Regions from separate parts of the Streptomyces sp. NBC_00075 genome, predicted to be linked through region 3. Evidence: riboswitches for the same ligand, from Rfam matches in the RefSeq annotation. Region 3 holds a riboswitch; each other region holds the start of a gene.
What was found. Region 3 has a riboswitch for cyclic di-AMP ahead of OG787_RS25640 (M23 family metallopeptidase). Riboswitches for the same ligand answer to the same signal wherever they lie in the genome.
Positions count from the first base shown of each region.

Region 1: another riboswitch for cyclic di-AMP. It lies ahead of OG787_RS10695 (M23 family metallopeptidase); the one in region 3 lies ahead of OG787_RS25640 (M23 family metallopeptidase).
Region 2: another riboswitch for cyclic di-AMP. It lies ahead of OG787_RS42930 (C40 family peptidase); the one in region 3 lies ahead of OG787_RS25640 (M23 family metallopeptidase).
Region 4: another riboswitch for cyclic di-AMP. It lies ahead of OG787_RS18410 (transglycosylase SLT domain-containing protein); the one in region 3 lies ahead of OG787_RS25640 (M23 family metallopeptidase).

Region 1 is NZ_CP108243.1:2,518,267-2,526,012, forward strand. It holds gene OG787_RS10680 (GNAT family N-acetyltransferase) at 1-1,226, opposite strand, end outside; gene OG787_RS10685 (HPr family phosphocarrier protein) at 1,405-1,686, shown strand; gene OG787_RS10690 (GntR family transcriptional regulator) at 1,852-2,547, opposite strand; gene OG787_RS10695 (M23 family metallopeptidase) at 2,736-3,530, opposite strand; cyclic di-AMP (ydaO/yuaA leader) riboswitch at 3,544-3,711, opposite strand; gene OG787_RS10700 (M16 family metallopeptidase) at 3,927-5,315, opposite strand; gene OG787_RS10705 (M16 family metallopeptidase) at 5,312-6,706, opposite strand; gene OG787_RS10710 (DNA topoisomerase (ATP-hydrolyzing) subunit A) at 7,021-7,746, shown strand, end outside.
Region 2 is NZ_CP108243.1:9,800,100-9,807,845, reverse strand. It holds gene OG787_RS42940 (ATP-dependent Clp protease proteolytic subunit) at 43-687, shown strand; gene OG787_RS42935 (hypothetical protein) at 695-1,003, shown strand; cyclic di-AMP (ydaO/yuaA leader) riboswitch at 1,354-1,565, shown strand; gene OG787_RS42930 (C40 family peptidase) at 1,569-2,042, shown strand; gene OG787_RS42925 (LysE family translocator) at 2,112-2,732, opposite strand; gene OG787_RS42920 (LysR family transcriptional regulator) at 2,842-3,768, shown strand; gene OG787_RS42915 (ATP-binding protein) at 3,797-4,258, opposite strand; gene OG787_RS42910 (helix-turn-helix domain-containing protein) at 4,471-5,328, shown strand; gene OG787_RS42905 (DUF397 domain-containing protein) at 5,338-5,559, shown strand; gene OG787_RS42900 (8-amino-7-oxononanoate synthase) at 5,606-6,760, opposite strand; gene OG787_RS42895 (hypothetical protein) at 7,231-7,575, shown strand.
Region 3 is NZ_CP108243.1:5,882,618-5,890,363, reverse strand. It holds gene OG787_RS25650 (PrsW family glutamic-type intramembrane protease) at 1-690, shown strand, start outside; gene OG787_RS25645 (aldo/keto reductase) at 1,417-2,382, opposite strand; gene OG787_RS25640 (M23 family metallopeptidase) at 2,498-3,568, opposite strand; cyclic di-AMP (ydaO/yuaA leader) riboswitch at 3,580-3,737, opposite strand; gene OG787_RS25635 (PP2C family protein-serine/threonine phosphatase) at 4,009-5,127, opposite strand; tRNA gene OG787_RS25630 (tRNA-Met) at 5,335-5,408, opposite strand; gene OG787_RS25625 (dihydrofolate reductase family protein) at 5,476-6,615, opposite strand; gene OG787_RS25620 (MarR family winged helix-turn-helix transcriptional regulator) at 6,723-7,247, shown strand; gene ribA (GTP cyclohydrolase II) at 7,389-7,746, shown strand, end outside.
Region 4 is NZ_CP108243.1:4,283,836-4,291,581, reverse strand. It holds gene OG787_RS18420 (FAD-dependent oxidoreductase) at 1-1,169, shown strand, start outside; gene OG787_RS18415 (HAD family hydrolase) at 1,338-2,195, shown strand; gene OG787_RS18410 (transglycosylase SLT domain-containing protein) at 2,208-2,705, opposite strand; cyclic di-AMP (ydaO/yuaA leader) riboswitch at 2,709-2,875, opposite strand; gene OG787_RS18405 (polyprenyl synthetase family protein) at 3,516-4,526, shown strand; gene OG787_RS18400 (CHRD domain-containing protein) at 4,749-5,744, shown strand; gene OG787_RS18395 (LolA family protein) at 6,009-7,319, shown strand; gene OG787_RS18390 (ATP-binding cassette domain-containing protein) at 7,400-7,746, shown strand, end outside.

The DNA of each region.
Region 1 (7,746 bases), 3.4 Mb from region 3:
TTGCCGGACACGTCGGCCCGGTTGCCGGAGGAGACGAACGTCGACACTCCCGTGACCCCGGTGACGCCTCCCCCGCGCCGGTGCAGCCGGGAGAGGAGGGCGATCCCGATGGCGCCGGACTGCGCGAACAGGCCGATCCTGCCGGGCCTCGGCATCTCGGGGGCGAGCGACGCGTTCAGCCGGACGTCCTCGGCCGTGTTGATGACGCCGAAGGCGTTGGGGCCGATGATGCGCATCCCGTACGTGCGCGCGTGCCGTACGAGTTCGCGCTGCCGCTCCCGCCCTTCGGGGCCGCTCTCGGCGTACCCGGCGGAGACCACGACGAGGCCCTGCACCCCGTGCTCTCCGCACTCGGCGACGACATCGGGGACGTACTCGGCCGGGACGGCGACGACCGCGAGGTCGACGGAGCCCTCGATCTCCCGCACCGACCGGTGGGCCGGCACCCCGTCGATGTCCTTCTGCTCCTCCGGGAAGGCACTGTTGACCGCGTACAGGTCACCGGTGAAACCGGCGTCCCTGATGTGGTCGAGAACGCTGCGGCCGACGCCGCCGGGGGCACGGCCGACGCCGATGACGGCCACCGCACCCGGGACGAGCAGCCGTCGTACGGAGCGTGCCTCGGCCCGCTGCTCCCGCGCGCGCTGGACGGCGAGTGAGCGGTCGGTGGGCTCCAGGTCGAACTCCAGGCGGACGACGCCGTCCTCGAAGCTGCGCTTCTGGGTGTACCCGGCGTCCGTGAACACCTTGATCATCTTGGTGTTGGCCGGCAGGACCTCGGCGGCGAAGCGGCGGATGTCGCGCTCGCGGGCGACGGCCCCGATGTGTTCGAGGAGGGCCGAGGCGACACCCCGGCCCTGGTGGGCGTCCTGCACCAGGAAGGCGACCTCGGCCTCGTGGGCGGGACCGGACGCGGGCAGGCCGTCGGCATCAATGCGGTCATAGCGTACGGTGGCGATGAACTCGCCGCCGACCGTGGCCGCGAGCCCCACCCGGTCCACGAAGTCGTGGTGGGTGAAGCGGTGGACGTCCTTTGCGGACAGGCGCGGATAGGGCGCGAAGAAGCGGTAGTACTTCGACTCGTCCGAAACCTGCTCGTAGAAGCTGACCAGCCGGTCGGCGTCGTCCGCGGTGATGGGCCGGATGCGGGCGGTGCCGCCGTCGCGCAGCACGACGTCCGCCTCCCAGTGGGCGGGGTACTCGTGCCGGTCCGACGAGTTCTGCATGCGCCCCAGAGTACGGCTCGCGTACGACAACGTCGCGAGGCAGTCTGTGGGGACCGAAGTCGGGCCCAGGCCGGGGTCCGAACGCGGTTCCGGGACAGGTTTCCACCTGCCTCCCGGAACGCTTCACGCTATGGAACAATGGTCTAGACAACCCTGAGACAGTGAAGGGCAGCATCACATGGCTGAGCGCCGCGTCAACGTCGGCTGGGCGGAGGGCCTCCACGCCCGCCCCGCCTCCATCTTCGTCCGTGCGGCCACGGCCGCCGGCGTCCCCATGACGATCGCCAAGGCCGACGGCAACCCCGTCAACGCGGCCTCCATGCTGGCGGTCCTCGGCCTGGGTGCCCAGGGCGGCGAGGAGATCGTCCTCGCCTCCGAGGCGGAGGGCGCCGACGCGGCGCTCGACCGCCTGGCGAAGCTGGTGGCCGAGGGACTCGAGGAACTTCCCGAGACGGTCTGAGAAATTGAAGGCGCCGACTGCCGCGGTCAGCCGTCGCCTCAAAGGCACCACCCGCACACGTGAAGGGCTCACCCGGAATTCCGGGTGAGCCCTTCACGTTTATCGTTTATGGGCAGCAGAAATAATCCCCCGCGAATTCCACCCTCTTTGTATACGGCGCCCGTGTTAATGACGCAGGCCCGTCATGTTTACGGGATGTTGCGAAGTCCTCACACGCTCCGGGCGGTCTCCGCCGCCCGGAAAGCGCAGCCGGTGCGCGCCGGTCGCCCGCTCGGTGTGCAGCGCCGTGACGGCTCGCGCCCGCTCACTGTCGCCGCGCGCCACGGCGTCCACGATCGCCCCGTGCTCGGTCCAGGACTCGACGGGATTGGCCGGGGCCTCCACCGCGTACATCCAGGCGATCTTGTGCCGGAGCTGGGTGAGCGTCGAGGTCAGGGCGTGGCTTCCGGAGGCCTGGGCGAGCGTCTCGTGGAACCAGCCGCCCAGGGAGCGCAGATCCTCGCTGTTGCCCCTCCTGGCCCGCTCCTGCCCCAGCCTGACCAGGCCGCGCAGCACTTTCAGATGGGCCTCGGTGCGTCGCTGGGCGGCCCGGGAGGCACCCAGCGGCTCCAGGAGCATGCGCATCTCCAGCAGGTCGGAGGCCTCCTGCTCGGTCGGTTCCGCGACGCACGCGCCCGCGTGCCGCCGGGTGACCACGAAGCCCTCGGCCTCCAGGGTGCGCAGGGCCTCGCGGACGGGGACGCGCGAGACGCCGTACCGGCGCGCGAGCAGTTCCTCGGTGAGCCGGCTGCCGCGCTCGTAGACACCGGCGACGATGTCGTCCCGGATCGCCGTGCATACCGAGTGCGCCGGAATACGCATGTCCGACCTCCGCTTTAATCCCCGTGAAACGTCGACGATTGACGTGTGTTCAGTGACTCTATTGCAGAGAACCGGAATTTCCGACGGCAGGCCGGAATCCGGGGATATTTTTTGGACACAGGGCCGTCGGAAACGCCGAAAGCCCCGGCTCGGGGAGCCGGGGCCACGACAAGAGATGCGCGTGGTTGTCAGACGTTCACACCGTGCGAGCGGAGGTAGGCGACGGGGTCCATGTCCGAGCCGTACTCCGCGGTCGTGCGGGCCTCGAAGTGGAGGTGCGCACCGGTGACGTTGCCGGTGGCCCCGGAGAGACCTATCTGCTGCCCCGGGGTGACCGTCTGGCCGACGGACACGTTGATGGACGACAGATGACCGTACTGAGTGTACGTACCATCAATCATCTTGATCACGATGTTGTTGCCGTAGGAGCCGCCCCAGCCCGCCTCGACGACCGTGCCGGAGCCCACCGCGTGGACGGTGGTGCCGGACGAGGCGTGGAAGTCGATGCCGGTGTGGCTGCCGGAGGACCAGACGGCGCCGCCCGCCTTGTAGCCGGTGGAGATGTACGAGCCGGAGATCGGGGCGACGAAGGTGTTGAGGCGCTTGCGCTCGGCCTCGCGGGCGGCGCGGGCCTCCGCCTCGCGTGCCTCCTTGGCCCGCTCCTCCGCCTCCTTCTTCGCGGCGGCCAGGGCGCGTTTCTCGGCTGCGACGGCCCGCTTCTCGGCGGCGGCCTTCTCGGCGGCCTGCTCCTGGGCGGCGGCCTGCGCGTCGATCTTGTCGGCGAGCGTCTCGCCGATGGAGATCACCGGAGTGAGGCCGGTCTGCTCGACCGTGGACTCTGCGGCGAGCGCCGGGGCGGCGAGGCTGCCGACGGCGCCGGTGGTGGCGAGGGCCGCGACGCCTGCCGCGCGGACGGTGGTACGGGTGACGAGGCTGGGGCGGCGGGGACGACGGTGCTTCCCGGTGGCGCGGGTGAACGCCATGTAGTGGCTGGTCCTTTCCTTCCTTCTCGCCTACCGGGTTAGCTGACGGGTTCGGAGCAGGAAGGTCTCCTACGGACCCCCTCGCTGGGCGCGCGGGCGTCCGATTCACCCCAGGGACTGCACAGTGTGGGTCCCCGGCTCCCCTGGCTCGCGCCATGTGGGGACTCGGCGATGACTGTCCGGGTGCCGCGGCTGCGGCGTGGTGCGTGACGGACAGCCGGACCGACGCTAAGCCGCGTAACTTTCAATCAACAAACCGATCACGGGTTTTGTAGCGCATGCCACAGGGCAGACGGTCAACCTCTCCATCAATACGGGCAACTTGCCCATCAATATGGACAAGAGGGGCCCGGTGACGCTTCCGTCACCGGGCCCCTGTCGTGCATCGCGGTGCCGCTACTCGGCGGAAACGACGCTCACTTCGCCGATGCCGAGGGCCCTGACGGGCTCCTCGATCGTCGCCGCGTCACCGACGAGGACCGTCACCAGCCGGTCCACCGGGAAGGCGTTCACGGCCGCCGCGGTGGCCTCCACGGTGCCGGTGGCGGCGAGCTGCCGGTACAGCGTGGCCTGGTAGTCGTCGGGCAGGTGCTGCTCGACCTGGTCGGCCAGCGTGCTCGCCACGGCCGCCGCCGTCTCGTACTTGAGCGGGGCGACGCCCACCAGGTTCTGCACCGCGACATCGCGCTCGGCGTCGGTGAGCCCCTCGGCCGCGAGCGTGCGCAGCACCTTCCAGAGGTCCTCCAGGGCGGGACCGGTGTTCGGCGTGTCGACGGAGCCGCTGATGGCGAGCAGCGCGGCGCCCGTGCCGTCCGGGGCCGAGCGCAGGACCTGGCCGAACGCCCGCACACCGTAGGTGTAGCCCTTCTCCTCGCGCAGGACGCGGTCCAGGCGGGAGGTGAGGGTGCCGCCGAGGCAGTACGTGCCGAGGACCTGGGCGGCCCAGACACGGTCGTGCCGGTCGGCGCCGATGCGGCCGATGAGCAGCTGGGTCTGCACGGCGCCCGGGCGGTCCACGATCACGACGCGGCCGGTGTCGTCGGCGGTCACCGGCGGCACGGGCCGCGGCTGGGCCGTCGAACCGGTCCACGCCCCCAGGGTCTCGCCGAGCAGCGCGTCCAGGTCGACGCCGGTGAGGTCGCCGACGACCACGGCGGTGGCCGTGGCGGGGCGGACGTGCCTCTCGTAGAAGGCGCGTACGGCCGCGGAGTCGATCTTCGCGACCGTCTCCTCGGTGCCCTGGCGCGGCCGGGACATGCGCGAGGTCTCCGGGAACAGCTCCTTGTAGAGCTGCTTGGCGGAGCGGCGGGCCGGGTTGGCCGTCTCGTGCGGGATCTCGTCGAGCCGGTTGCGCACCAGCCTCTCGATCTCGCTGTCCGCGAACGCGGGTGCCCGGAGGGCGTCGGCCAGCAGACCGAGCGCCTTGGGGAGCCGTGACACGGGGACTTCGAGGCTGAGGCGGACGCAGGGGTGGTCGGCGTGCGCGTCGAGGGTGGCGCCGCAGCGCTCCAGTTCGGCGGCGAACTCCTCGGCGGAGTGCTTGTCGGTGCCTTCGGAGAAGGCCCGGGCCATGATCGTGGCCACGCCGTCGAGACCGGCCGGCTCGGCCTCCAGGGGAGCGTCGACGAGCACCTCGACGGCGACGATCTGCTGGCCGGGGCGGTGGCAGCGCAGGACGGTCAGGCCGTTGTCGAGCGTGCCGCGTCCGGGGGCCGGGAAGGCCCAGGGCCTGGCCTCGCCCGCCTGGGGCTGGGGGTGGAACTTCATCGTGGTGAGCTCGGTCACTTGGCCGCCTCCTCGTCCTTGTCGCCGGCTTCGACCGTGGCCTCGGCCTCGGGGTCCTCGGGGGGATCCGCGTCCTCGGCGGTCTCTCCGGCGACCGGCTCGTAGACGAGCACCGCGCGGTTGTCGGGGCGCAGCCGGTCCTTGGCGGCCTGCTGGACCTCCTCGGCGGTCACCTCCAGCACGCGCTGGACGGCGGTCAGCGCGAGCTGCGGGTCGCCGAACAGCACGGCGAAGCGGCACAGTTCGTCGGCGCGGCCCGCGACCGTGCCGAGACGGTCCAGCCACTCGCGCTCCAACTGGGCCTGGGCGCGCTCCATTTCCTCGGCCGTGGGGCCCTCGGCGGCGAACCGCGCGAGTTCCTCGTCGACGGCGGCCTCGATGACCGGCACCTCGACGTCCGCGGAGGTCTTCACGTCCAGCCAGCCCAGGGAGGGCGCTCCGGCCAGTCGCAGCAGGCCGAAGCCGGCCGCCACCGCCGTACGGTCGCGCCGTACGAGCCGGTTGTAGAGGCGGGAGGACTCGCCGCCGCCGAGGACGGTGAGCGCCAGGTCGGCCGCGTCGCACGCGCGCGTGCCGTCCTCCGGGAGCCGGTAGGCGGCCATCAACGCGCGCGCGGGGACCTCTTCGACGACGACCTCGCGCAGCTGCTCGCCGATGATGTCGGGGAGGGCGCCGGAGCGCGGCGCGGGCTTGCCGTCGTGCCCGGCGATGGAGCCGAAGTACTTCTCGACCCAGGCGAGCGTCTCCTCGGGGTCGATGTCCCCGACGACCGACAGGACGGCGTTGTTGGGCGCGTAGTAGGTCCTGAAAAACGCCCTTGCGTCCTCCAGGGTCGCCGCGTCCAGGTCCGCCATCGAGCCGATCGGCGTGTGGTGGTAGGGGTGGCCCTCCGGGTAGGCGAGGGCGGTCAGCTTCTCGAACGCCGTCCCGTAGGGGACGTTGTCGTAGCGCTGCCGGCGTTCGTTCTTGACGACGTCCCGCTGGTTCTCCATGGACTCGTCGTCGAGGGCCGCGAGCAGCGAGCCCATGCGGTCGGCCTCCAGCCAGAGGGCGAGCTCCAGCTGGTGGGTGGGCATGGTCTCGAAGTAGTTGGTGCGCTCGAAGCTGGTGGTGCCGTTGAGCGAGCCGCCCGCGCCCTGGACCAGTTCGAAGTGGCCGTTGCCCTTCACCTGGCCCGAGCCCTGGAACATCAGGTGCTCGAAAAGGTGAGCCAGGCCCGTACGGCCCTTGACTTCATGGCGTGATCCGACGTCGTACCAGAGGCACACCGCCGCGACCGGGGTCAGGTGGTCCTCGGAGAGCACCACGCGCAGCCCGTTGGCGAGGCGGTGCTCTGTCGCTGTCAGGCCGCCGGAGCCTGCCTCGGCTGTGGCCGTGTGACCCATGGGCATGTACGTCCCTTCGATCGCGGATGCGGTTGTTGCAACCGCTGATTTCCTGCCGGTCCTGCCACTGTATGCAAGCGTGCGGAGTGCTGGCGAAGTTCCCGGCGGACGTACGCCGACAGCGAGATTCCGCAGCTTCGGGACGGTACGTTTCAGCAACGGCGCCCACCGTCGAACACCGCCGCAGGCACGGGCCTTGGTCCGCGTTGTCAGTGCGGCAGTCCACAATGGTCCGCGTCAGATCCCGTTCACGTCCCAGCAAGACACCGACTCAAGCACCCCGTAAGCGAACGACCAGGAAACAGAAGGAGCCGGCAGCGATGGCCCGCCGCAGCACGAAGACCCCGCCGCCCGATGACTTCGAGGAGCGGATCCTCGACATCGACGTCGTCGACGAGATGCAGGGCTCCTTCCTCGAGTACGCGTACTCGGTCATCTACTCCCGAGCCCTGCCCGACGCCCGCGACGGCCTCAAACCCGTACACCGTCGCATCGTCTACCAGATGAACGAGATGGGCCTGCGCCCCGACCGCGGCTATGTGAAGTGCGCCCGTGTCGTCGGCGAGGTCATGGGTAAGCTCCACCCGCACGGCGACTCGTCGATCTACGACGCCCTGGTGCGGCTCGCCCAGCCCTTCTCCATGCGTGTACCGCTGGTCGACGGCCACGGCAACTTCGGTTCGCTGGGCAACGACGACCCGCCGGCCGCCATGCGGTACACCGAGGCCCGGATGGCCGACGCGACGTCCCTGATGACGGAGTCCATCGAAGAGGACACGGTCGACTTCGCGCCGAACTACGACGGCCAGGAGCAGGAACCGGTGGCGCTGCCCGCCGCCTTCCCGAACCTGCTGGTCAACGGCGCGTCGGGCATCGCGGTCGGTATGGCCACGAACATGCCGCCGCACAACCTGGGCGAGGTCATCTCGGCCGCCCGGCACCTGATCCGCTATCCGAACGCGGACCTCGACACCCTGATGCGGCACGTCCCGGGCCCCGACCTGCCCACCGGCGGCCGGATCGTCGGCCTCGCCGGCATCAGGGAC
Region 2 (7,746 bases), 3.9 Mb from region 3:
TCCTGTACATTTCTTACGGAAGCCATCGAGGAGGCGCGTCCCATGAACGACACCGACGAACCGTCAGCCCGCTATGTCCTGCCCGAGTTCACCGAACGCACCAGTGCCGGGCACCGGACGATGGATCCGTACTCGAAGCTGCTGGAGGAGCGGATCGTCTTTCTGGGGACGCCCGTCGACGACACCTCGGCCAACGACGTGATGGCGCAGTTCATGCATCTCGAATATCTGGCGCCCGACCGGGACATCTCGCTGTACATCAACTCCCCCGGCGGCTCGTTCAGCGCGATGACGGCGATCTACGACACGATGCAGTTCGTCACCTGCGACATCGAGACGATCTGTCTGGGGCAGGCGGCCTCCGCGGCGGCCGTGCTGCTGGCCGCGGGTACGCCGGGCAAGCGCAGCGCGCTGCCGGGGGCCCGGGTGCTGATCCACCAGCCCTCGCTGTCCGGGCCGATCCAGGGACAGGTGAGCGATCTGGCCATTCAGGCACAGGAGATGGGCCGGATCCGTACCCTGCTGGAGGAACTGCTCGTACGGCACACCGGACAGAGCCCGGAGCAGGTCGCCGCGGACATCGAGCGGGACAAGATCCTCGACGCGCAGGCCGCCCTGGAGTACGGGCTGGTGGACCGCGTCGTGCCCAGCCGCAGGTCCTCGGACCCCGCCCCCGGCACGAGGTGAGCCACCGATGCTTCCGCCCGAACTGCCTCCGCTGCCCGCCCTGACGCGCGCGGAGGGCGAGTTGATCGACCGTTACCTCGAAGTGGCCGATCTGCTCGGCCGTATCAACCCCGCCTATCACGGCGACACGTACCGCGGACTGCGGGCCGCGCAGGCTCTGGTCGCCAAGGCGGTGGCGCTGCGGGACGCGCTGGAGTTGATGCATCAGCGTGGCGAAGCGGAGGTGCATGCCCATACGCTGGCGCGTGCGCTGCGCGTTCTCGACGGGGAGCGCCGAACGGCGCGTGTCACCGTTCCGCGTGAGCCCGCCAGTTGACCCACCCGGTCGGCGGACCCGTATCGGGCGGGCCCGTCCCTCCCGGCGACGGACTGTCCGGAACGAGCCGGGGAGTGACTGGAAGTCATCCCCCGTTCGGCGTAGCGACATGTCCCCCGGTCGGCCCGTTCGGCTTGCGCGACGCGCGTAGTTGACAGCCGGAACCGCGATGTTTCCGTGCTGGTCCGGGGGTGCGCGACCCTCGCCCAATTGGCCCGAGGGTACGGGTGTCCACCCGAATGGGTCACGGGTGAGTAACGCCACAAAGCCCTGATTCCATTGGGATTTTCCTACTTCCATGAGCCAAGATCCCTTCCTGACGACAAGCCCCCGCCACAACGGTGGGGCGATCCGGGTGGACGCCGAGTCCTGCCGCCTCCCGGATGACCGGTCGACAGATGTGCATCGGCAGGAGTGGAGGACCCAGGCACGACGGGTCGCCGGGACGGTCACGCCATGACCGGGCCGAGCAGCCCTTGGGGTGAAGCCGCGTCAGCGGCCGGGCAACTTCGCCAGCCCGAATCCGACAGGTCATCCTTCACAGGCGGCTGACGAAGGGTTGCGCATGTCTGCGCTCAATCGTGTTCCGTCGATGATGTCCCGAGCCGGTACGGCCTCGGCCCTCACCCTCGCCGCCGTGGGCGGCACCCTGGTGATACCGGGAGTCGCGACCGAAGCCGCGGCAATCGCGCCGTCGACGAAGGCACTTCAGATCGCGGCCTCCAAGAAGGGCTCTCCGTACAAGTACGGCGCCACGGGACCGAACAGGTTCGACTGCTCAGGGTTCACGCTGTACTCGTACAAGAAGGCGGGCAAGAAGCTGCCTCGTACGGCGGCGGCCCAGTACAACAAGACCAAGCACATCTCCGCCAAGAGCCGCCGCGGCGGGGACCTGGTCTTCTTCCACTCGGGCTCGAACGTCTACCACGTGGGCATCTACGCCGGGAAGGGAAAGATCTGGCACTCCCCGAAGACCGGGGATGTCGTGAAGCTCCAGAAGATCTGGACGAAGAGCGTCTGGTACGGCCGGGTCAGCTGACCTCCCCGGGGCGGTACGGCGGTTTCCGGAGCCGCCGTCCCGCCCCGGGACCCGTAGCCCGTCAGCCCGTCACAGCGACAGCAGCGGCTCCAGCAGGAGCAGCGCCCCGAGGACCGTCAGCGCGGTGCCGGTGACCGCCTCGACGGCCCGGGCGGCCCGTGGCCGGCGCAACCACCGCCCCAGCCGGTCCACCAGAATTGCCACCGCCGGGAACCACACCAGGGCCAGCGCCACGATGATCAGCGCGAGCAGCAGTGTCCTGGGCAGGGCGGGAGCGCCCGCCGGCACGAACTGCGGCAGCAGACTCAGGAACGTGATGGGCGCCTTGGGATTGAGCGCGTTGGTGACGAAGCCCTGACGCATCGGCCGTACGGCGGCCCGCGCCTCGTCGGCCACCTCGGCCCGGCGCCCGCGCAGCGACCACAGGGTTCGCGCGCCGAGATACAACACATAGGCTCCGCCCAGCAGTTGCAGCGCGCGGAAGAGCGCGGGCACCGCCGTGAGCACGGCGGCGACACCGGCGACGGCCAGCGCGGTGTGCAGGAGCAGCCCGCCGGTGATCCCCAGCGCACACGCGACCCCGGCCCGCCGGGAGACGAGGGCGTTGCGCACGACGACGGTGAAATCTGCGCCCGGCATGGCGACCATGCCCGCGGCGACCCCGGTGAAGGCGATGAGCTGTGCGTCCATGGCGTCCAGCGTGCCCCGGCCCGGCCTTCAGCAGGTATGTCGAATATCCTGGGTCTGCCTTAAGCAGGTGTTAAGCCTTGGCCATCGCCTCCGTCCCTGGAGCCGCAGGATGTACGACCCCACACGCCTCGCCGCTCTCGTGGCGGTCGCCGAGGCCGGGTCCATCACCCGCGCCGCCGAGCGCCTCGGCTACTCCCCGCCCGCGCTCTCGCAGCAACTCGCCAAGCTGGAACGGGAGACGGGCACCGCGCTGCTCGTACGGCATCACCGGGGAGCCAGGCTCACACCGGCGGGCGAGCTGCTGGTGGCACGGGCCCGCCGGGTACTGGACGAGCTGGACCGCGCCCGGCACGAACTGTCACAACTCACCGGGCTGTCGGGCGGCACGCTCCGTCTCGGCACCTTCCAGACGGCCGGGATCCAGCTGCTGCCACCAGTCCTGAGCGCGTTCCGCCGGGCCCATCCGGACGTACGGCTGTCGGTCGCGGACTACGAACCGCCGGCCGGGGTGGCCGCCGTAGCCGCCGGGGAGGTCGATCTCGCACTCACGCACACCTACGAACCGGCCCCACCCGCGCCCCTACCGGGATCAGTCACCGCCGAGCCGGTCCTCGTCGAGGAGCTGGTCCTCGTGACCGCACCCGGCCATGTGCTGGCCGGGGAGGCGTCGAGGCTGCCGCTGGCCGAGCTGGCGGGCCAGCCGCTGGTCAGCATGGCGCCGGACCATCCGCCCCGCCAGGGCGTCGAGGCCGCCCTCGCCCGGGCCGGCGCGACCCCGTCGGTGCTGGTGGCGACACCGGGGTACGCCCTGGTGTGCGCGCTGGTCAGCGCGGGCCTCGGGGTGGCGGTCGTACCGGAGATGGTCGCGCGGACGGCGGTCACCCCGGTCGGCACCCGGCTCCTGGAACCCGGCGACCTGCGCCGCACGATCTCGGTCGTCCGCCGCACCGACGAGACAGCCCCGGCCGCCGACGCCTTCCGCGCCCTGCTGCGGGGCGCGTTCGGGCGGGCCCACGTCGGCGGGACCGGAGCCTAGGAACGAACCGATACCTGTCAGTTTGTCCTTACGGCTCCTGCTGGCCCGCCGCCGTGACCGGGGGCCTCGCCGGGGCCGTCCACGGGAGTTCGATCGACACCGTCTTGCCGCCCTCGCGGGTGGGGCGGACGCGGAGTCTGCCGCCCGACTCGGCGGTCAGCCAGCGGATGATGACCATTCCGCGGCCGTTGTCCTGCTGCACCGCGGCCGGCAGTCGCTTGGGGAAGCGCGGGTGACTGTCGGTCACCCCGATGCGCAGATGTTCGTCACGGTCGAGGGCGACGTCCACCGTGAAGGTGGGTGACAACCCGAAGGTGTGCTGTACGGCGTTGGTGGCGAGTTCCGAAACGATCAGACGGATGGTCTCGGCGACCTCACTGTCCCCTGGCAGACCCCATTCCGCCAGGACGTTGGCCACATATGCGCGGGCGGCGGAGACCGAGGCGGGATCGCTCGGCAGAGTGACGGATGCTTCCAGGTGGTCTGCCATGGCGGCGTCGTCCCTTTCCCACGGAACCGGAGCCCGACACGGAGCGGCTGGTTCGAGTACGGTCCCGGACTGGTGCTTCGCGCCAGACTGCCATTCCCGCGCCGGTCACGGGGTGCGATCCACCAAGATATGCATATATCTGTCGCTCGAAGCGGTGAACTCTGCGACCCCAGAGCGTATTTGGGCGGCTCATTAGGAGTAAGGAGTGGCCCATGCAGTACGGACCCGCCGTACGCCGCCGAAAACTGGGTGCCGAACTGCGCGCGCTGCGTGCCCGGGCCGGACTCACAAGTGGCCAGGCGGCCCGTCTGGTGGGCTGGCACCAGTCGAAAGTCAGCCGTATCGAGACCGGCGCGAGCGGGGTGAAACCCGCGGACGTCCGGTTACTTCTCGATGCCTACCAGGTCCCGGAGGGCGAGTCACGCGAACTGCTGCTCGTACTGGCGGGCGGTGAGGACGGCGGCCGGCACCACTGGTGGCACGCCTACCGTGGTGTACTCCCGCCGACCTACCGGGACTTCATCAGCCTGGAGTCGCAGGCCAGCACCATGCGCACGCTGGAGACCTCGGTGGTCCCGGGGCTGCTGCAAACCCGGGAGTACGCCCGCGCGGTGACCCGGGCGGCCGTGGACGGCCTGGAGGAGACCCGGCTCGACGCCCTGGTCGAGGTGCGGCTGGCCCGGCAGGACGTGCTGCGTTCGGATCCGCCGCTGGCGCTCAGCGCGGTCCTCGACGAGGCGGTGCTGCGCCGTGAAGTGGGTGGCCCAGAGGTGATGACGCGTCAGCTGGAACGGCTCCTGGAAGCGGCCCATCTGCCCCAAGTGAGGCTCCAGATCCTGCCGTTCACCGCAGGGGCTTACACCGGCATCACCGGCCCTTTCGTTATCTTCTCTTTTCCGAGCACTTCTGACCTGGATGTGGTTGTTCTCGACCAGATGATGAGTAGCCTCTACCTCGAACGGAAAGAAGACCTCCAGGCCTACAGCGAGGCCTTCAACACCCTTCAGATCCACGCCCTTTCGCCCGAGGATTCGTTGGATTTCATCGCCGGTCTACAACACGGCGTGTAAGGAGGCACCATGACCGCACTGCCTCGGAACGTCCTGTCCGTCGTCGAACCGCCCGGTGTGCAATGGCTGCGCAGCAGCTACAGCACCGGCGCGAACAACTGTGTGGAGACGGCCCGTCCGGACGCGGAAGCCCGGTCCGGACTGTTCGTACGCGATTCCAAGAACGCCACCGGGCCTGTCCTGCTCTTCTCCCCCGAGAGCTGGGCGGGTTTCCTCACCGCGTTCAGGTGATCGCCCTAGGACGCACGGCCGCGGTCCGCCGACTCACGGTCGCGTGTCACTGATCAACGGTTTTCCCGGTGATCTGCGGTCTGTTGTCGCGGATCACCCGTACCGCCCGTGCGATCTGCTCCTCGGACAGGTCCGCACGGGCGGTCAGCCGCAGCCGGGACACTCCGTCGGGCACGGACGGCGGGCGGAAGCAGCCCACGCCGACTCCGGCGGCCCGGCAGTCGGCCGCCCAGCGCACGGCCCCCTCCGGGGACGGCGCGCGCACGGAGACGACGGCGGCGTCCGGTCGTACCGCCGACAGCCCCTGTGCCGTCAGCCGGGTGTGCAGATCGCGCGCCACGGCACGCGCGCGTGCGGCCCGTTCGGGCTCGCGGCGCAGCAGCGTGAGGGCGGCGAGGGCCGCGCCCGCCGCCGCCGGGGCGAGCCCGGTGTCGAAGATGAACGTACGGGCCGCGTTGACGAGGTGCTCGATCACCGGAGCGGGTCCTAGGACCGCACCCCCTTGGCTCCCCAGCGACTTGGACAGCGTGACGGTCACGACGACGTCCGACGCCCCCGCGAGCCCGGCCGCGTACGCGGAGCCACGTCCGCCGTCCCCCAGAACCCCCAGCCCGTGCGCGTCGTCGACGACCATCCCCGCACCGAACTCCCGGCAGGCGGCCGCAAGTCGATCGAGCGGTGCCGCGTCCCCGTCGACCGAGAAGACCGTGTCGGACACGGCCACGGCGGGCCCGGTGTGGGTGCCGAGCGCCTTGCGGACGGCATCGGGATCGGCGTGCCCGACGACCTGGGTCGTGCCCCGGGCCAGCCGGCAACCGTCGATCAGCGAGGCGTGGTTGCCCGCGTCCGAGACGACGAGGGAGCCGTGCGGTGCGAGCGCGGTGACGGCGGCGAGGTTGGCCGCGTAGCCGGAGGAGAAGACGAGGGCGGCCTCGAAGCCGCAGAAGTCGGCCAGTTCGCGTTCGAGTTCCGCGTGCAGCTCGGTGCTGCCGGTGACGAGCCGCGACCCGGTGGCCCCGCCGCCCCAGCGCCGGGCGGCCCGGGCGGCGCCCTCGGTGACCTCGGGGTGCCGGGCGAGGCCCAGATAGTCGTTGCTCGCGAGGTCGAGCAGCGTCGAGTCGGCGGGCCGCGGACGCAGGGTCCGTACGAGTCCGGCGCGCCGACGCGCCTCGGCCTGCTCGTCGATCCAGCCGAACGCCATGGGTCCTCCGAGCACACACAGGTTTGTAGGCAGTGGACAGACCCTAGCGGGCCCCTCCAGCACCCATGATGTGGCAATACCCACAGCGGGTTTTATCAAGCAATGAAAAAGACCAGGTCAGAGACTGCATCACGTCCTAGACCGAAGATCGTTTCTCACAGTCTGTCGAGCAATGCTCAAGACCTGGAGCCGGACTCCTCTCCACAGGCAGAGGGCCCCGTGACCGTGCATCTGCCGGAGTACGTCGCACATTTCCACGCTGACGTCATGATCGTGACCTGAGCCGTCCGTACGGCCGCCTCTCCCTCACCACGCGAGCCGCCGAGCTCCTTCCCGAGACCGGGGACCGTGCGGGGAGCTGGGGCTGCGAACTGCTCATCGGATGTCGGGCCATCGAGCCCTCCTATGGCGACTACTCGGGCTACTCCGGCGGACCGGTCGTCAAGGGTCTCCCCGAGGACCAGGAGCCCGTGATCGTGGGCATCCTCCTGGAACAGGTCCCGGACCGGGCCGCCGCCGACCGGGCCGCCAACGTGCTCTTCGCTGCCACCATCGGAGAAGCCATGAGCCGCTTCGACCAGTTCGACGTGGAGCATCTGATGGATGTGGTCCATCCGGCGAGCTCGCTTTCCCAACAGTCCGTACATGGCCAGGAGTTGACGGTCGCTGTGGCAGCCGCTTCGGCGGAGTCGTGGTTCGAGCGGATCGATGAGTGGTCGCAGCGCAGGCTGCTCGATCCGTCGCAGGTCGCCGAACTCAGGTTCATCGCCGCGAAGGCGGCAATGGAGCGTCAGCTGCGTGGTGACGACGCATGACCGATCTCTGGCAGGAGGCCATCAACCGGGCTGAACTCGCCCTTCGCGGAGACACCGGCGCCCGCCGCAGTGCGGCTTCGGCCGTGGTGGCGCTGAGCGAGGTCCCCGATCTGTTTCGGCGGCCTCATCCCGGTCGGGATCTCGCCTATCTGGTGGCTCTGCTCGAAGCGC
Region 3 (7,746 bases):
GGCATCGGTTTCGGGATCTCCGCGCTGTCGGGCGAGCGCCAGCACGTCCGCCGGGTGCTGCTGCCGCTGTCCGGGCTGCTGCTCGCGATGAGCATGCACGCCCTCTGGAACGGCTCGTCGTCCTTCGGGCAGTACGGGTTCTTCGCGGTGTACGCCGCGTTCATGGTGCCCGCGTTCGGACTGCTGACCTGGCTGGTCATCTGGACCCGACAGCGCGAGCTGCGCACCGTCCGCGCCGAGTTGCCGGCGTACGCGCAGGCCGGCTGGCTGGCCCCGGCCGAGCCGTACGCCCTCGGCTCGATGCGCGCCCGCCGCCTCGCCCGGGAGTACGCCCGCCACCATCTGGGCCGGCCCGCGGCGCGTGCGGTGGCGCAGTACGAGGCGTACGCCACCTCGCTGGCGTTCCTGCGCCACCGGGGGCGCCTCGGCCGGGCGCGCGCCGACTTCGTCGTCCGGGAGCAGGAACTGCTGGGCGCCCTGTGGGAACGCAGGGCGGTGGCCCGCCCGGCCCTGGACCACGCGGCCCGCACCATCGCCCCGGCCCCGGTACTGGTACCACCGCCGGTCATCTGGCCGACGTACGGGCAACAGCCGTACGCCCAGCAGCCGTACACGCACCAGCCGTACGGCCAGCAGGGGTACGGACCGACGACCCCGTACCCGGCGACGTACAACCCGTACCGCTCCTAGACCCTGCCGTCCAGATCACACGCGGGCCACGGGGGCGGGGACGACGCCGCCCCGCCCCCGTCCCCGCCGTGCGGCCGGCCGGCCGCAGGCACCACACCCCCGACCGACGGACGGGGGGCCGACGCGATCCGAGCGACAGGCCACGCTCCGGCCGCAGAGCGGGGCACCCCGACGCTCTCTCCTACCGTGCCCCCAGCCGCACACAGCAGCCGGATACACAGCGCCCCAAGCCGCCCCACCCCACACGACGGGCCCCACCCCACCACAGCCCGAAGCCACCCCGACGCCCTCCCCCGCCGCGCACCGAGCCACACGCAGCAGCCGGGCACGCCACACCCCCAAGCCGGCGCGACCCACGCGGCGGGCGCCCGCCATCAAGACCCGCCCCACCACAGGCCGGAACCACCCGACGCCCTCCCCCACCGCGCACCCAGCCACGCACAACAGCCGGGTACGCCGGACTCCCAGGCCGACGCGACCCACGGGACGGGCCCCCGCCATCAAGACCCGCCCCACCACAGGCCGGTGCCCACCCCGACGCCCACCTCCGCCACTCAGCCAGCCCCGCGCCCCCACCCGCAGACGAGGGCACCCCCAAAGCCGCCGCGCCCCACACGACAGACCCCAACCGTCACGCGTCAGCCGTCAACCACCAGCCACCAGCCACCAGCCACCAGCCACCAGCCGTCAACGGCCAGTCGCCGCGCGTCAGCCATCACACGCCGCTCAAGCCGAAACCGAAGCCGAAGCCGCCGTAAGACCCGCAACCTCCGTCTCCGTCAGTTCCAGTTCTGCCAGCGCGACCAGTGGCGGAAGTTGCTCCGCCGTGCGGGCGGAGGCGATCGGGGCCGTGACCGTCGGCTGGGCGGTGAGCCAGGCCAGGGCGACCGTGGCGACGGCCACCCCGCGGGCCTCGGCGACCTCGTCCAGGGCGGCCAGGATCCTGCGGCCGCGTTCCGTCTCCCCGTGCTTGCCGGCGCCGGCCGCCGCACGCGCGCCGTCGACCGTCGCACCGGGCCGGTACTTGCCGGTGAGGAAGCCGGAGGCCAGCGCGAAGTACGGGACGGCGGCGAGGCCCGTACGGGAGGCGATGTCCTGTCGCGCACCCTCGTACGTGTCGCGGGAGACCAGGTTGTAGTGCGGCTGGATGGCCACGTACTTGGCCAGGCCCTCGCGGTCGGAGAAGTCCAGGGAGTCCTGGAGCCGTTCCGGCGAGATGTTGGAGACGGCGATGTGCCGCACCTTGCCCGCGGTGACGAGTTCGTCGAGGGCGCCGATGATCTCCTCGACGGGCACCTCGGGCCGGTCGAAGTGCGTGAAGTAGAGGTCGATGTAGTCGGTGTCGAGGCGGCGGAGCGAGGCGTCGGCGGCGGCCTTGATGTTGGCGCCCGAGAGGCCGGGGAAGTCGGGATGCTGGCTGACCTTCGTCGCGACGACGATGTCCGCGCGGTTGCCGCGCGACTTGATCCACTTGCCGATGATGGTCTCGGACTCGCCGCCCTGGTTGCCGTCGATCCAGGCCGAGTAGGAGTCGGCGGTGTCGAGGAAGTTGCCGCCGGCGGCGGCGTAGGCGTCGAGCACCTCGAAGGACGCCTTCTCGTCGGCGGTCCAGCCGAAGACGTTGCCGCCGAGGGCGAGCGGGAAGACCTCTAGGTCCGATGATCCGAGCTTGCGAAGAGCCGTAGCAGTCATGCTCAACGTCAACGCCCGCCCCGGACGCACTGATTCCGGCTGTTCACGAACATCGCGTGAACGCCGGAATCAGTCGGAATCAGCCAGAGTCAGTCGGAATCTAGCAACGTACGGCTTACGGGTTGAGGCCCATGCTCCGCAGCCACGCCATCGGGTCGATCCCCGCGGTGTCCGAGCTGCTGGTGTGGACCTCCATGTGAAGGTGGGCCCCGGTGACGTTGCCGGTGGCGCCGACGCGGCCGATCACGTCACCCGTGTTGACCTTCTGGCCGACGCTGACGTTGATCGAGGACTGGTGGGCGTACCAGATCTCGGTGCCGTCCTCGAGGGTGAGGATCGTGCGGTAGCCGTACGAGCCGCTCCAGCCCGCCTCGGTGATCGTGCCGGTGTGGACCGCCTTGAGCGGGGTACCGGTGGGAGCAGCGAAGTCGAGGCCGGTGTGGTAGCCGGAGGACCACAGCGAGCCGGCCTGGCCGAACGTCGAGGTGATCGTGTACGAGGAGGTGGGCAGCGTGTACTGCTTGGCCAGCTCGGCGAGCCGCGCGGCCTCCAGCTTCGCCGCGGCTTCCTCTGCCGCCTTCTTCTTCGCGGCGGCGGCCTTCGCGGCGGCCTCGCGCTTCACCTGGGCGGCCTCGGCGGCGGCCTTCTTCGCGGCGGCGTCCTGGGCGGCCTGCTGGACCTTGGCCTCGGCCTGGTCCTTCTGCTGCTCGGCCTGGAGGATGATGCGGGCGCGCAGGGCCTCACCCGCGTCGCTGGTGCCCTGCTCGGTCTCCTCGGAGGTGACCCCGACGCTGCTGAGCGCGTTGGGGGAGCCCTGGGGCTCGGCGTCCGAGTCGTCGTCGCCCGCGAAGGGCGAGCCGACGGACGGCAGGTCGGGGATGGAGATGGAGACCGGCGGCTTGCCGGTCTGCGCGGTGGCCATGCCGGCCCCGCCGACAGCGGCTATGACGCCGACGCCGAGAACGGTGGAGCTGCGGGCAAGTCCTCCGCCGCCGCGCTGCTTGCCGACGCGGTGCCGGCCGCGAACCGGACGAGTGGTGTCCGCGCTGGGATTCCACTCCTCCCAGGGGCCCTCGTCGGTGCGACGGCTGCCGAAGCCGAAGGTCGGGATCTTCCCGTCCTCGGTCTCGCTGCTGCGCTGACTCGGTACGAACGGGGCCTCTGGGGCGGCCGGGTTTGACGCCACGTGGGCGTGCTCCTTTCCTTCCTTCTCGCCTACCGGGTTAGCTGACGGGTTCGGAGCAGGAAGGTCTCCTACGCGCGTATACCTGCCGTGTCGCCACGGCGGCGGACGAGCGATTCACCCCAAGTTGGTGGTTCCCCGGTTCCCTTGCGGGATTCGGCGCGTGCGCACGGAGCCGACTCTTGTGACGGCTGGGACGACCGCGCTGCGTTATCGAACGTTAATAGACCAGGGCCCCGTATTCCAAGCTGTTCCCGTTGATCGTTAACGCTTTTCCCGAGGACGTTCCGGGTCACCACCGGTGAAAATCGGGCGAGTTGGCCGTGTTCTAAGTGACTGCTGAGTTTTGACTGTGTGTCAGATGTTATGCGGAGCGGGATCGTTCACTCACCCTTGGTGACAACCGATGAGAATTCGAGAACGTGAGAGCACCAGGAAGAGCCCTAAGAGCTGATGGGACGGCGTACGGCGAGCAGCGCCATGTCGTCCGTCGTGCCGCCGCCCGAGTGCCGGCGCACCTCGTCGGCGAGGGCGGCGAGGAGAGTGGCCGGGGCGCGGAAGACCCGGCCCGCGAGCCGGTCGGCCGGGTCGAAGAAGACGCCGTGTCCGTCGCGGGCCTCGGACAGCCCGTCGGTGTGCAGGAGCAGGATCGCGCCGCCGGGAAAGGGCGTCGTCTCGGCGCGGTCGGGCCCGCCGCCGAGGTCGCCCATACCGAGCGGCAGCGCGGGTTCGGCCGGGGTGAGGACGCGCAGGGTGCCGTCGGTGTCGAGGAGCAGGGGCGGGGGGTGACCGCGGTTGACCACGCGTACGATCCCGTCGCCGTGCGGGAGTTCGGCGAGTACGGCGGTGGCGAAGCCCTCACTGGCCTCCAGACCGCCCCGCCGGGCGCCCTCACGGGCGAGGGCCCGCTCCAGCCGCTGGGCGACCGCCTCCAGGGTCGCCTCCTGCTCGGCGGCCTCCCGGAACGCCCCGATGACGACGGCGACGGCCGCCACGGCCCCCATCCCCTTGCCCCGCACGTCCCCGAGGACGAGCCGCAGGCCGTACGGGGTGTCCTGCACGGCGTACAGGTCGCCGCCGATGAAGGCACCCGCCTGGGCGGCCTCGTACCGGGCGGCGATCTCGAAGCCGCCGATGCGGGCGTCCGGTTCGGGCAGTACGGCGCGTTGCGCGGCCTCGGCGATCTCGTGGGCGGTGGCGAGGCGGCGGTCGCCCCTGCGTACGACCCGGTTGATGACGACGGCCAGGACGGCGACCGTGGCCACGGTGATCGTCTCGGTGATCGTGTCGGCGTCCAGGGAGAACCCGAAGCGGAGGTGGACCAGGAACTCGGCAAGGAGCGCGGCGGCGCCGGTGACCGTCGTGGTGCGCAGCGAGGAGAGCGGGGCGGCGATGAGGGGGGCGGCCGTGAAGAAGGGGACCGCGGTGAAGGCGCGCGGGGTGGCGACGTCGTAGATGATCCCGGTGACGATCAGGATCGCGGGCAGGACGCGGACGAGGGTCCGCACCCGGGAGACCACCAGCGCCTCGTCCGGCGATCCCGGCTCTCCCGACCGCGCCACTCGTCTCGTCTCCCGCTTCCCGCCGATCACCCGTCCCGTCGGTCCAGGTTTTCGGGAGCGGCCGGGGAGAGCGAGCGGGGTGGACCGACCGGGCTAAGAAGAAGAGTGGGGGCGGACGAAGAAGGAGGAGGAGGAAGAAAGAGGACGGTCCCGGAAACGACTCAGGGCCGGAAACCAATTTCTTGGTTTCCGGCCCTGGGCCTTCAGTAGCGGGGACAGGATTTGAACCTGCGACCTCTGGGTTATGAGCCCAGCGAGCTACCGAGCTGCTCCACCCCGCGCCGCTGAACACAACTATACGCCATCTGCGGGACCCTCATCACCACGTTTGATCACCACGCTTGATCGTCAGTCGGGCAGGTGGGCGTTGGGGGCCTTGGCCCGCTCCTCGTACTCGGGGAGGACGACGACCTCGACGCCCTCGCCCGTGAGCAGGGCGTTTCCGTCGGCCGCGACCACGAAGGTGTCCGGCTCACGCCAGGCGGTCACCACCCGGCGGACGCCCGCGTCGAGGATCAGCCGGGCGCAGGGCGCGGGGCGGGAGGCGCGGCGGGCACAGGGTTCGAGGCTGCTGTAGACGGTGGCCGTCGGGAGCCGGGGGTCGGCCGGGTCGAGCTTGGCGAGGGCCGCCTCCTCGGCGTGCACGACAAGATCGCCGCCCTCCCGGGAGTGCCCGCGCGCCAGCTCCGTACCGTCGGCGGCCACGATCACCGCGCCGACGCTGAACGCCGTGCGCGAGGGCGGACACAGCTCGGCCAGTTCGCACGCCAGTGCAAGCCAGTGCCGGTCGGCGGCGACGGGGAGCGGGCCGGTGCCGGGCGCGGTGGGCTCGTACCGCATGAGCACGACGTCCTCGATCCGCCGCGTCTCCACGAGCCGGAGCCGGCCGCCCTGGTAGGCGCCGGGGCCGAAGAGCCGGGGGGCGTCGGGGTCGCCGACGAAGAGGGGTGCGAGGACGAGCTGGAGTTCGTCGGCGAGGCCCTGCTGGAGGAGCTGGGTGTGGACGGTGCCGCCGCCCTCGACCATGAGGCGCCGCACGCCGCGAATGTCGTGCAGGTGTTCGAGAAGGGCTCGCCAGTCGAGGGGTCCCGGGCCCAGGGAGACGACGTCCACACCGACGGGGAGACCCGCGCGCCCGGCCCGCTCGGCACCCTTCTCCGTCGTGTAGACGACCTTCTCGCCGCCCGTGTGCCAGAAGTTGGCGGCCGGGTCCAGCTCCCCCGAGCCGCTGACGGTCACCTTGAGGGGATACTCCGGCTTCCCGGCCGCCACTCGCGCGGCCCGCCGCTCGGGCGAGTTGACCAGCAGGCGGGGGTTGTCGGCGCGGATGGTGCCGGCGCCGATGAGGATCGCGTCGCTGGACGCCCGTACCTCGTCGACCCGGTCGAAGTCGGCGGGGCTGGAGAGCAGCAGCCGATCGGGGCCGGTGTCGTCCAGGTGGCCGTCGAGGGAGACGGCGGCGGACAACAGGACGTAGGGGAGGGGCATGGGCGCACTTTCTTCGAGTAGTGCTTCGAGCGGTTCGTCGAGCGATTCTTCGAGTACGTCTTCCAGTACCGGTTGGTTCAAAGTTTAAACAAACCTACACTGGTCGCATGACGACCCGCTGGCTCACCCCCGAGGAGCAGCGCGCGTGGCGCGCGTACGTCGGGGCCTCCCTGCTCCTGGAGGACGCGCTCGACCGGCAGCTCCAGCAGGACGCCGGGATGCCGCACCTCTATTACACGATCCTGGCCTACCTCTCCGAGACGCCCGAGCGGCGGCTGCGGATGACCGATCTCGCCGAGAAGCTGAAGATCACGCGCAGCCGGCTGACGTATGCGGTGGCACGGCTGGAGAAGGACGGCCATGTACGGCGTGAGGCCTGCAAGTGGGACAAGCGGGGGACCGTCGCCGCGCTGACCGACGAGGGCATGGCGGTGCTGGAGCGCACCGCGCCGGGGCATGTCGCCACGGTCCGCGCGTCCCTCTTCGACCATCTGACTCCCGAGCAGGTGGGCCAGCTGGAGGAGATCTGCGCGGGCGTGGAGCGGGCGCTCCAGGGGGACGGGACGGAGTCGGCGCCGTCGCCGGAGGGGTTGCCGTGGCTGCGCCGGTCGGCGCCGTCGTGCGGGTCGTGAGCCACACCGGAAACTCATTGCTTTAACTTTGAAACATGAGGTAGGGTCACCATTCGAGTGAGGATATGCTTCAAAACTGAAGCAGATCGGTTCTCTGAGGATCAGAGGACCAGAGGACCAAGAACCACCCGGGAGACCCGCATGCCCGACTTCCCCGCCGCCACCCAGCGCTCCCGCGTCCGGGTGCCGCTGCGCTTCCACGACGGCTACAGCGTCGACACCGAACTGGTCACCTTCCACGGCCTGGCCGACGGCCTGGAGCACGTGGCGATGGTCCTCGGCGAACCGGCGCCCGGCACCACCCCGCTGGTCCGGCTGCACTCCGAGTGCCTCACGGGCGACGTCTTCGGCTCGGCCCGCTGCGACTGCGGCCCACAGCTGCGCGAGGCGGTCGAGCGCATAGCCGAGCACGGCGGCGTGCTGCTCTACCTCCGCCAGGAGGGCCGGGGCATCGGCCTCTACAACAAGCTCGACGCGTACGCCCTCCAGGACGAGGGCC
Region 4 (7,746 bases), 1.6 Mb from region 3:
TGAGAGTGTTCGGCGAGCCCATGGTGAGCTGGCGGGACCACATGCCCGCCGGAATGCTCCTGAAGTCGACGCCGGCGGCCTCCAGCATCGACGCCCCGCAGCGGGGCCACAACCTGGTCGACTACTGCGACGCGGCGGGGATACGCCGACTGGTCACGGACGAGGACATCGTCCCGGTGGAGACCTTCATCGCGTACGGCGAGTGGTTCCAGCAGCGGCTCGTACCCGAGTTGGAGCGGGTGCGGGTGGTGTCCGTGGACCGGCGGCAGCACAAGGGCGCGGGCAGCGGCAGCGGCGGTGGCTTCGAACTCAAGCTGGACTCGGGCGAGTTGTTCACCGCGCGGGCGGTCGTGGTGGCGACCGGGCTGTCGGGGCTCGCGCATCTGCCCCCGGAGCTGGCCGGCGCCGCGCCGGACGGGCCCTCGCCCACGGGTCCGGTGTCCCACAGTTCGCAGCACCATGATCTGGGCCGGTTCGCGGGCCGGGAGCTGATCGTCGTCGGTGCGGGCCAGTCCGCGCTGGAGACGGCGGCGCTGGCGGCGGAGGCGGGGGCGCGGGTACGGGTGGTGTCGCGGGGGCGGGGTCGCGTCGCCTTCGGCGCGCCCCCGTGGCGGCAGCCCAGGCTGCGGCCCGAGTCGCCGTTCGGCAACGCGTGGTCGCTCTGGGCCCTCACCTACTACCCGCATCCCTACCGCCATCTCCCGGCCCAGGCCCGCCACTATCTGGTCCGCCGGGTCCTCGGACCGCTCGGGGCGTGGTGGCTGCGCGACCGGTTCGAGGGGAAGGTGGAGGTCAGCGAGGTCGCGCGGATCGTACGGGCAACGGGAGGCGCAGGGGAGACCGGGGGCTCCGGCGGCGGGCGGCCGGTGCTGACCGTGGAGGATCTCGGCGGCCGCACCCGGGAGTTGTCGGCCGACCACGTCATATCCGCGACCGGCTACCGCGTCGACATCGCCGCGATGGACTTCCTCGGTCACGAACTGCGTACGGAGCTGGCGGTGAGCCGGGGCACGCCGAGGCTCGGTGCCGGGTATGTCTCCTCCGTACCGGGGCTGTACTTCACGGGGTTGCCGGCGGCAGCTTCGTACGGGCCGGTGATGCGGTTCGTGTGCGGTACGGAGTTCGCGTCACCGAGGCTGGTGGGGCATCTGGCGGCCGCGCACGGATAGGGCGCGGACGGGGGCGGGCGACAACGGCGGCGGACCGCGATCTCATGCCGTTCGGGCCTTCCCGGGGCGGGAGTTGGGGCAGGCTGGGAGGCTGTTGCTGCCGGGATGCCGAACGTCGTCCGGTTCGGGCGGAGACCGATGTGCCGAACGATCCGTATTCTCTGGATCATGGCCGCTCCCACCTCATACGCACTTATCGCCACGGACCTGGACGGAACGCTCCTGCGTGCCGATGACACGCTCTCCGACCGGTCGCGGACCGCGTTGGCGCGTGCCACGGCCGCCGGCGCCCGGCATCTGGTGGTGACGGGACGGCCTGCGCCGAGAGTCCGGCCGCTGCTCGACGACCTCGGGGCCGGGGGGCTCGCGGTGTGCGGACAGGGCGCGCAGTTGTACGACGCCGGCGCGGACCGTCTGCTCTGGTCGGTGACCCTGGACCAGGAGCTGGCGGAGACCGCGCTCGGCAAGATCGAGGCGGAGGTCGGGCAGGTGTACGCCGCCGTGGACCAGGACGGTGTCGACGGGCTGACGCTCATCGAACCCGGGTATCTGATGCCGCACCCGACGCTGCCCGCCGTACGGGTGCCGCACCGGGACGACCTGTGGGCCGCGCCCATCAGCAAGGTGCTGCTGCGTCACCCGTCCCTGTCCGACGACGAGTTGGCGTCGGCGGCGCGTGGAGCGGTCGGTTCGCTCGCGACCGTCACCATGTCGGGGCCCGGCACCGTCGAACTCCAGCCATGCGGCATCACCAAGGCGACGGGGCTCGCGCTCGCCGCCGAGTACCTCGGGCTGGCCTCGTCCGCCACCATCGCCTTCGGCGACATGCCCAATGACATCCCCATGTTCGACTGGGCGGCCCATGGGGTGGCCATGGCCAACGCCCATCCCGAACTCAAGGCGGTGGCGGACGAGGTCACCCTCTCGAACGAGGACGACGGGATCGCGGTCGTGCTGGAGCGGCTGTTCGGAGCCGGAACCGGGGACGGGGACGGGAACTGGAGCGCGGACGGGGCGTGGCGGTGAGGGCGGGCCGGCCTAGTAGGCGCCGTACACGTTGTCTATCGAGCCGTATCGCGCAGCCGCGTAGTTGCAGGCCGCTGTGATGTTCGCGATCGGGTCGTAGGGGTCGTACGAGGTGCCGGCGACGTGGTAGGCGGCGAAGGTCGGGTCGATGACCTGGAGGAGGCCCTTGGAGGGGGTGCCGGCTGCCGCGTTCGAGTCCCAGAGGTTGATGGCGTTCGGGTTGCCCGACGACTCGCGGATGATGTTGCGGTAGATGCCGTTGTACGTTCCCGGGATTCCGTTCTGCGCCATGATGTCGAGCGATTCGCGGATCCAGCCGTCCAGGTTGTTCGCGTAGTTCGTCGCCGACGACACGGACACGGCGGACGACGGTGCGGCTGATGCCGTTGTCGCGGTCAGGAAGGGAAAGGCCAGGGCTACGGCGGCCGTTCCGGTGATGGCGAGTGTGCGCGGGAGCGTGAGCGGGCGGCGGGTGGTTCTCGCGCGCTGGTGCTGACCTCGTGCGGGCATGGTGAGTCCTCTCCGACGCCTACGAGGTGAGCTGTCGGGTTTGGGCGGGAGATGCCCGGCCGGGCGCCTGTGTCGGCGCGCGACTTCACCCCTAGCCGCTCCGGCGTCGTGCCCGGACCGGCGGCTTACCTGGGTCCCCCGCTCCTGCCTGCGTGAGTCACGTGTGGGTGGGTGGGATGGTGCTCTGCGGGCGGTGGCAGGATTCGGCGATCCGCCCGGCGTGGCGAGAACGTATGCGAGAGCACACGGGTGGAACAAGGGGCGGAAACGCAGGACTTGGTCATTTGGGGCGCCCGTTGGGGACAAAACGGGCGGAGGTGTGGAGTGGGTGGGAAGTAACTTGCCTTTTGCGAACGGGGAGTTTGCGGGGGAGAGGGTGGCGGGGGCTGGAATTTGGAGTGACTTGAATCACGGGGTGGGGGTAGTTGTGGCCTGAGCGAGGCGAGTGGGGTGAATAGGGGTTTTTAGGGTTTTTAGGCTTCTTGTGGGCGTGTCTGCCGGGAGGGTGGAACCTCTCGTGCGATGCGCGTCGTTGTCGTAGCGACGGGTACGGCGGGTGCCGTCGGGGAGGTGGTGGCGTATGCGCGGGTGCGATCACTGGTGTGACGGGTGGGGCGCGGGATGTTTATGAATGTCCATACTTATGGGCTGATCAAAAACATTCCGGTCGTGATCCGATACCGCCTGGCCTGGACGGGCGGGCGCTCGTGGTGATCGAAACGTGACCGGATACGCTGACTTGAGTGATGGCAGCGACCTATCGGCACACCGTGTGACCGCCAGTAGACACCAGCAGACAGGAGATCCCTCGTGACCGTCGTCGGGCCGTTCGGGCTGAGCGTGCGGGACCAGGCTCTCGAAGCCGATGTCCAGGCCGGATTGGCGGCTGTCGAGGAAGGGTTGCTCGAAGCCACCAAGAGCGAGGTGCCCTTCATCACGGAGGCCGCGCAGCACCTCGTACGGGCCGGCGGGAAGCGGTTCCGGCCGTTGCTCGTGATGCTCGCCTCGCAGTTCGGGGACCGGTACGCGCCGGGGATCGTGCCGTCGGCGGTGGTGGTGGAGCTGACCCACCTCGCGACGCTGTACCACGACGACGTCATGGACGAGGCCGAGGTGCGGCGCGGGGTGCCCAGCGCCAACACGCGCTGGGGGAACTCCGTCGCGGTCCTGACCGGCGACTTTCTCTTCGCGCGCGCCTCGCACATCCTCGCCGACCTCGGGCCCGAGGCGGTGCGGGTGCAGGCGGAGGCGTTCGAGCGGCTGGTGACCGGGCAGATCCTGGAGACGGCGGGGCCGTCCGACGGGCGGGACCCGGTCGAGCACTACCTGGACGTACTGGGCGGGAAGACCGGGTCGCTGGTGGCCGTGGCCTGCCGGTTCGGGGCGATGATGTCCGGCGCCGACGACAGTGTCGTGGACGTGCTCACCCAGTACGGGGAGCGGCTCGGGGTCGCCTTCCAGCTCGCGGACGACGTGCTGGACATCGCGTCCGACTCCCACGAGTCCGGGAAGACGCCCGGGACGGATCTGCGGGAGGGCATTCCCACGATGCCCGTGCTGCGGTTGCGCGAGCGGGTGGCTCGGATGGGGCTGGCCGAGGATGTCGCGCTGTGCGAGCTGCTGGACTCCGATCTGAGTGACGACGCGCGGCATGCGGAGGCGTTGGCTCGGCTGCGGGTGCATCCTGCGTTGGCTCAGGCTCGGCGGGACACGGTGCGGTTCGCTGAGGAGGCGCGGGCTGCGTTGGTGCCGTTGGCGGAGTGCGATGCGAAGGTGGCGTTGGGGGAGATGTGTGACGCGGTGGTGCATCGGGCTGGGTAGGGTTTTCGCCCCCGCCGCCCCTACCCGTTCCCATCCTTCTGGGGGCTGTGCCCCCAGACCCCCCTTTCGCGCTGGACGCGCTCGTCCTCAAACGCCGGACGGGCTAAAAACATGTGGCGCGCGTCACATGGCTGGACTAAGTCCAAACCGAGACCTCTTCCCGTATTGGTTCCAGAAGCTGACGCAGGGGGCGTCAGCTGCGATACGGGGAGAAAAAGAATCATGGGACGTAAAAGCCTGATCGTTTCCGGGGTCTCGGTGGTCGCCGCTGCCGGTATCGCCGCCGCCGTTCTTCCGGCGGTGGCCGCGAACGGAGATCGCGGTGGTGATCGCAACGCCCACGCCGACCACGTGGGCATCGTCACCCAGGGTGTCGGCGCCGGAAGCGGTGGCACCGTTCTCGCCGCCAGTCTTCGGGGTGCCAACGAGGTGCCCGTGGCCGGCGGGCCCGCCGTCGGGGACCGGGACGGGGCCGCCGTCGAGTTCGTCAAGGTCAAGGGCGACAAGGTGTCCGTCGCCGTGGCCTGGCGCGGTACCGGCAAGCCGACCCTCCTCCACATCCACCAGGGCGCCAAGGGCACGAACGGTGGCGTCAAGATCGACTTCACCGGGTTGCTCGGCAAGGGCAGCGGTGGTGGCAAGGGACGTACCGTCACAGGGACTGTCAAGGTCAATGACGCCGCCCTGCTCGCGAAGCTCAAGTCCGACCCCGGCGCCTTCTACGCCAATCTGCACACCGCCGAGTTCCCGGGCGGAGCCGTCCGTGGCCAGCTCCACAAGGTCACCGTCGCCTCCTTCGACTTCCGGGACGCCCTCGACAACTTCCAGGCGTCCGTCGTCAAGGGCAAGCAGATCTACCAGTGCAAGCCGGCCGAGGGCGGCGGGTACGCCTTCGCGCAGCGCGATGTCAGCGCCGTACTCGGCGGGAACATCGCGCACACCTTCGTGAAGCCCAACTCCGGTACGCCGCAGTGGATCGCCCCCGACCGCAGCGCGGTCACCGGGTCGCTGATCTCCAAGACCCCGAACGGCGACAGGAACATCCCCGAACTGGACCTCAGGGCCACGCAGTCCGGCAAGCACCGCGGGCTGCTCGCCCGTACGACCGAGATCCTGCGGCTGAACACCGTGGGCGGCGTCGCACCGGCCGGTTCCTGCTCGCCCGGCACCATCGTGGGCGTCCCCTACCAGGCGGACTACGTGTTCCTGCGGAACTGAGCCACGGAGTCGCCGGACGATCGGCATCGAGGCGGGGCTTCCCCGGATACCACCACCACACGACCCCTACGGGTCGGGGGAAGCACCGCCTCCTCATGTCATCCCGTAGCAGTACGCGGAGTTGAGACCAAGGTCTGACGATTCCCCTTCGTCGATTTGGTGAGATGGAAAGCACCACTCCTCACCGGTTCGGGTGAGAATGGCGGCTCAGGGTGGACAGGTGTGGGACTGACAGCCGCCGCCGACGACGGAGGTAAGGCACACATGGCACCGTACGAAGAGGCCAAGTCCGGCAACCGGATCGAGGCCGAGATCGAGACCGAGGCCGAGGACGTGCCCTCGCGGCGCCGCAAGGCCGCGCGGTACGCCGCCCCGGCCGTGGTGATCGGTCTGACGGCCGCGACGATCGGGCTGGTACCGGCGTTCGCCGGCTCCGGTGACCCCGATCTACCGAAGATCAGCGCGCAGGAACTCATCGAGAAGATCGCCGCGTCGGACACCCAGCAGCTGTCCGGCACGGTGAAGATCAGCACGGACCTGGGGCTGCCCGACCTCGGCGGTCTGGAGAGCGGCCTGCTCTCGGGCGGCCTCGGCGGGGGTTCCGGCGATTCGGGGTCGGCCGCCGATCCGAGCGCCAAGCTCCTCGAACTGGCCTCCGGCACGCACACGGTCCGGGTCGCCGTCGACGGCCCCGACAAGCAGAAGGTGTCGCTGCTGGAGAAGGCCGCCGAGTACAGCGTCATCCACAACGGCGACGAGGTGTGGGCGTACGACAGTTCGTCGAACGAGGCGTACCACGCGACGGCCCCCGCATCCGAGAGCGGCAAGGACAAGGCCGACGGCAAGGGCCAGGCCCTGCCCGACGACGTGCCCGCCACGCCCAAGGAGTTCGCCGAGGAGGCCCTGAAGGCGGCCGACGACACGACTTCCGTGACCGTCGACGGCACCGCCCAGGTCGCCGGCCGCGACGCGTACAAGCTGGTCATCAAGCCGAAGGCGTCCGGGTCCACGGTCGGGGCGATCAGTATCGCGGTCGACTCGAAGACCGGTACGCCGCTGAAGTTCACGCTCACCCCGGCGAGCGGCGGCGCGGCCGTCGTGGACGCCGGCTTCGTCGACGTCGACTTCGCCAAGCCCGCCGCCTCGACCTTCGACTTCACCCCGCCCAAGGGCACGAAGGTCACCGAGGAGGGCTCGGCCAAGGCCGACGAGGACTTCGGCAAGGAGTTCGGCAAGGAACTCGACGGCGACGTCTCGGGAACCGAGGGCCACGGGTGGGCGCACGGGGCCGAGGACGGCGGCGATGGCGTCAAGATCATCGGCGAGGGCTGGAACTCCATCGCCGCCTTCGACTCGGGCGCCGAGAGCGGCCTGCCGTCGGCCGGTGACTCCCCGGACGCCGGCGCGTTCGGCGGCTTCCTCGACTCCTTCGGCGACAAGGTCTCCGGCGACTTCGGCTCCGGCACGGTCTTCAAGACCCGCCTGATCAACGCCCTGATGACGGACGACGGCAAGCTCTACGTCGGCGCCGTCACGAAGGACGCGCTCGTGAAGGCGGCGAACGCGGACCGGTAACTCGCGTAACTCCCGTTCGGGAACCTCCGGACGCGAATCCCTGTTGTACGAGTAGACGACCGAGGGAGCCGGGGGAGCCCATGGAGGAAGCGTCCACCGCGGAGCGGGGAGAGCCGGAAGAGGTGCACCGGGGTGACGATGGCGCGGTCATCGTCACCCGTGCCCTCACCAAGCGCTACCGCGGTGGACAGCTCGCCGTCGACGCTCTCGACCTCACCGTCCCGGCGGGCAGCGTCTTCGGTTTCCTCGGGCCGAACGGCTCCGGCAAGACGACCACCATCCGCATGCTGATGGGCCTGATCGAGCCGACGTCGGGCACGGCGCGGGTGCTGGGGCGGCCGATGCCCCGTGCCACCCGCGCCGTGCTGCCGCATGTCGGCGCGCTCATCGAAGGACCCGCGCTGTACGGCTTCCTCTCGGGCCGCGA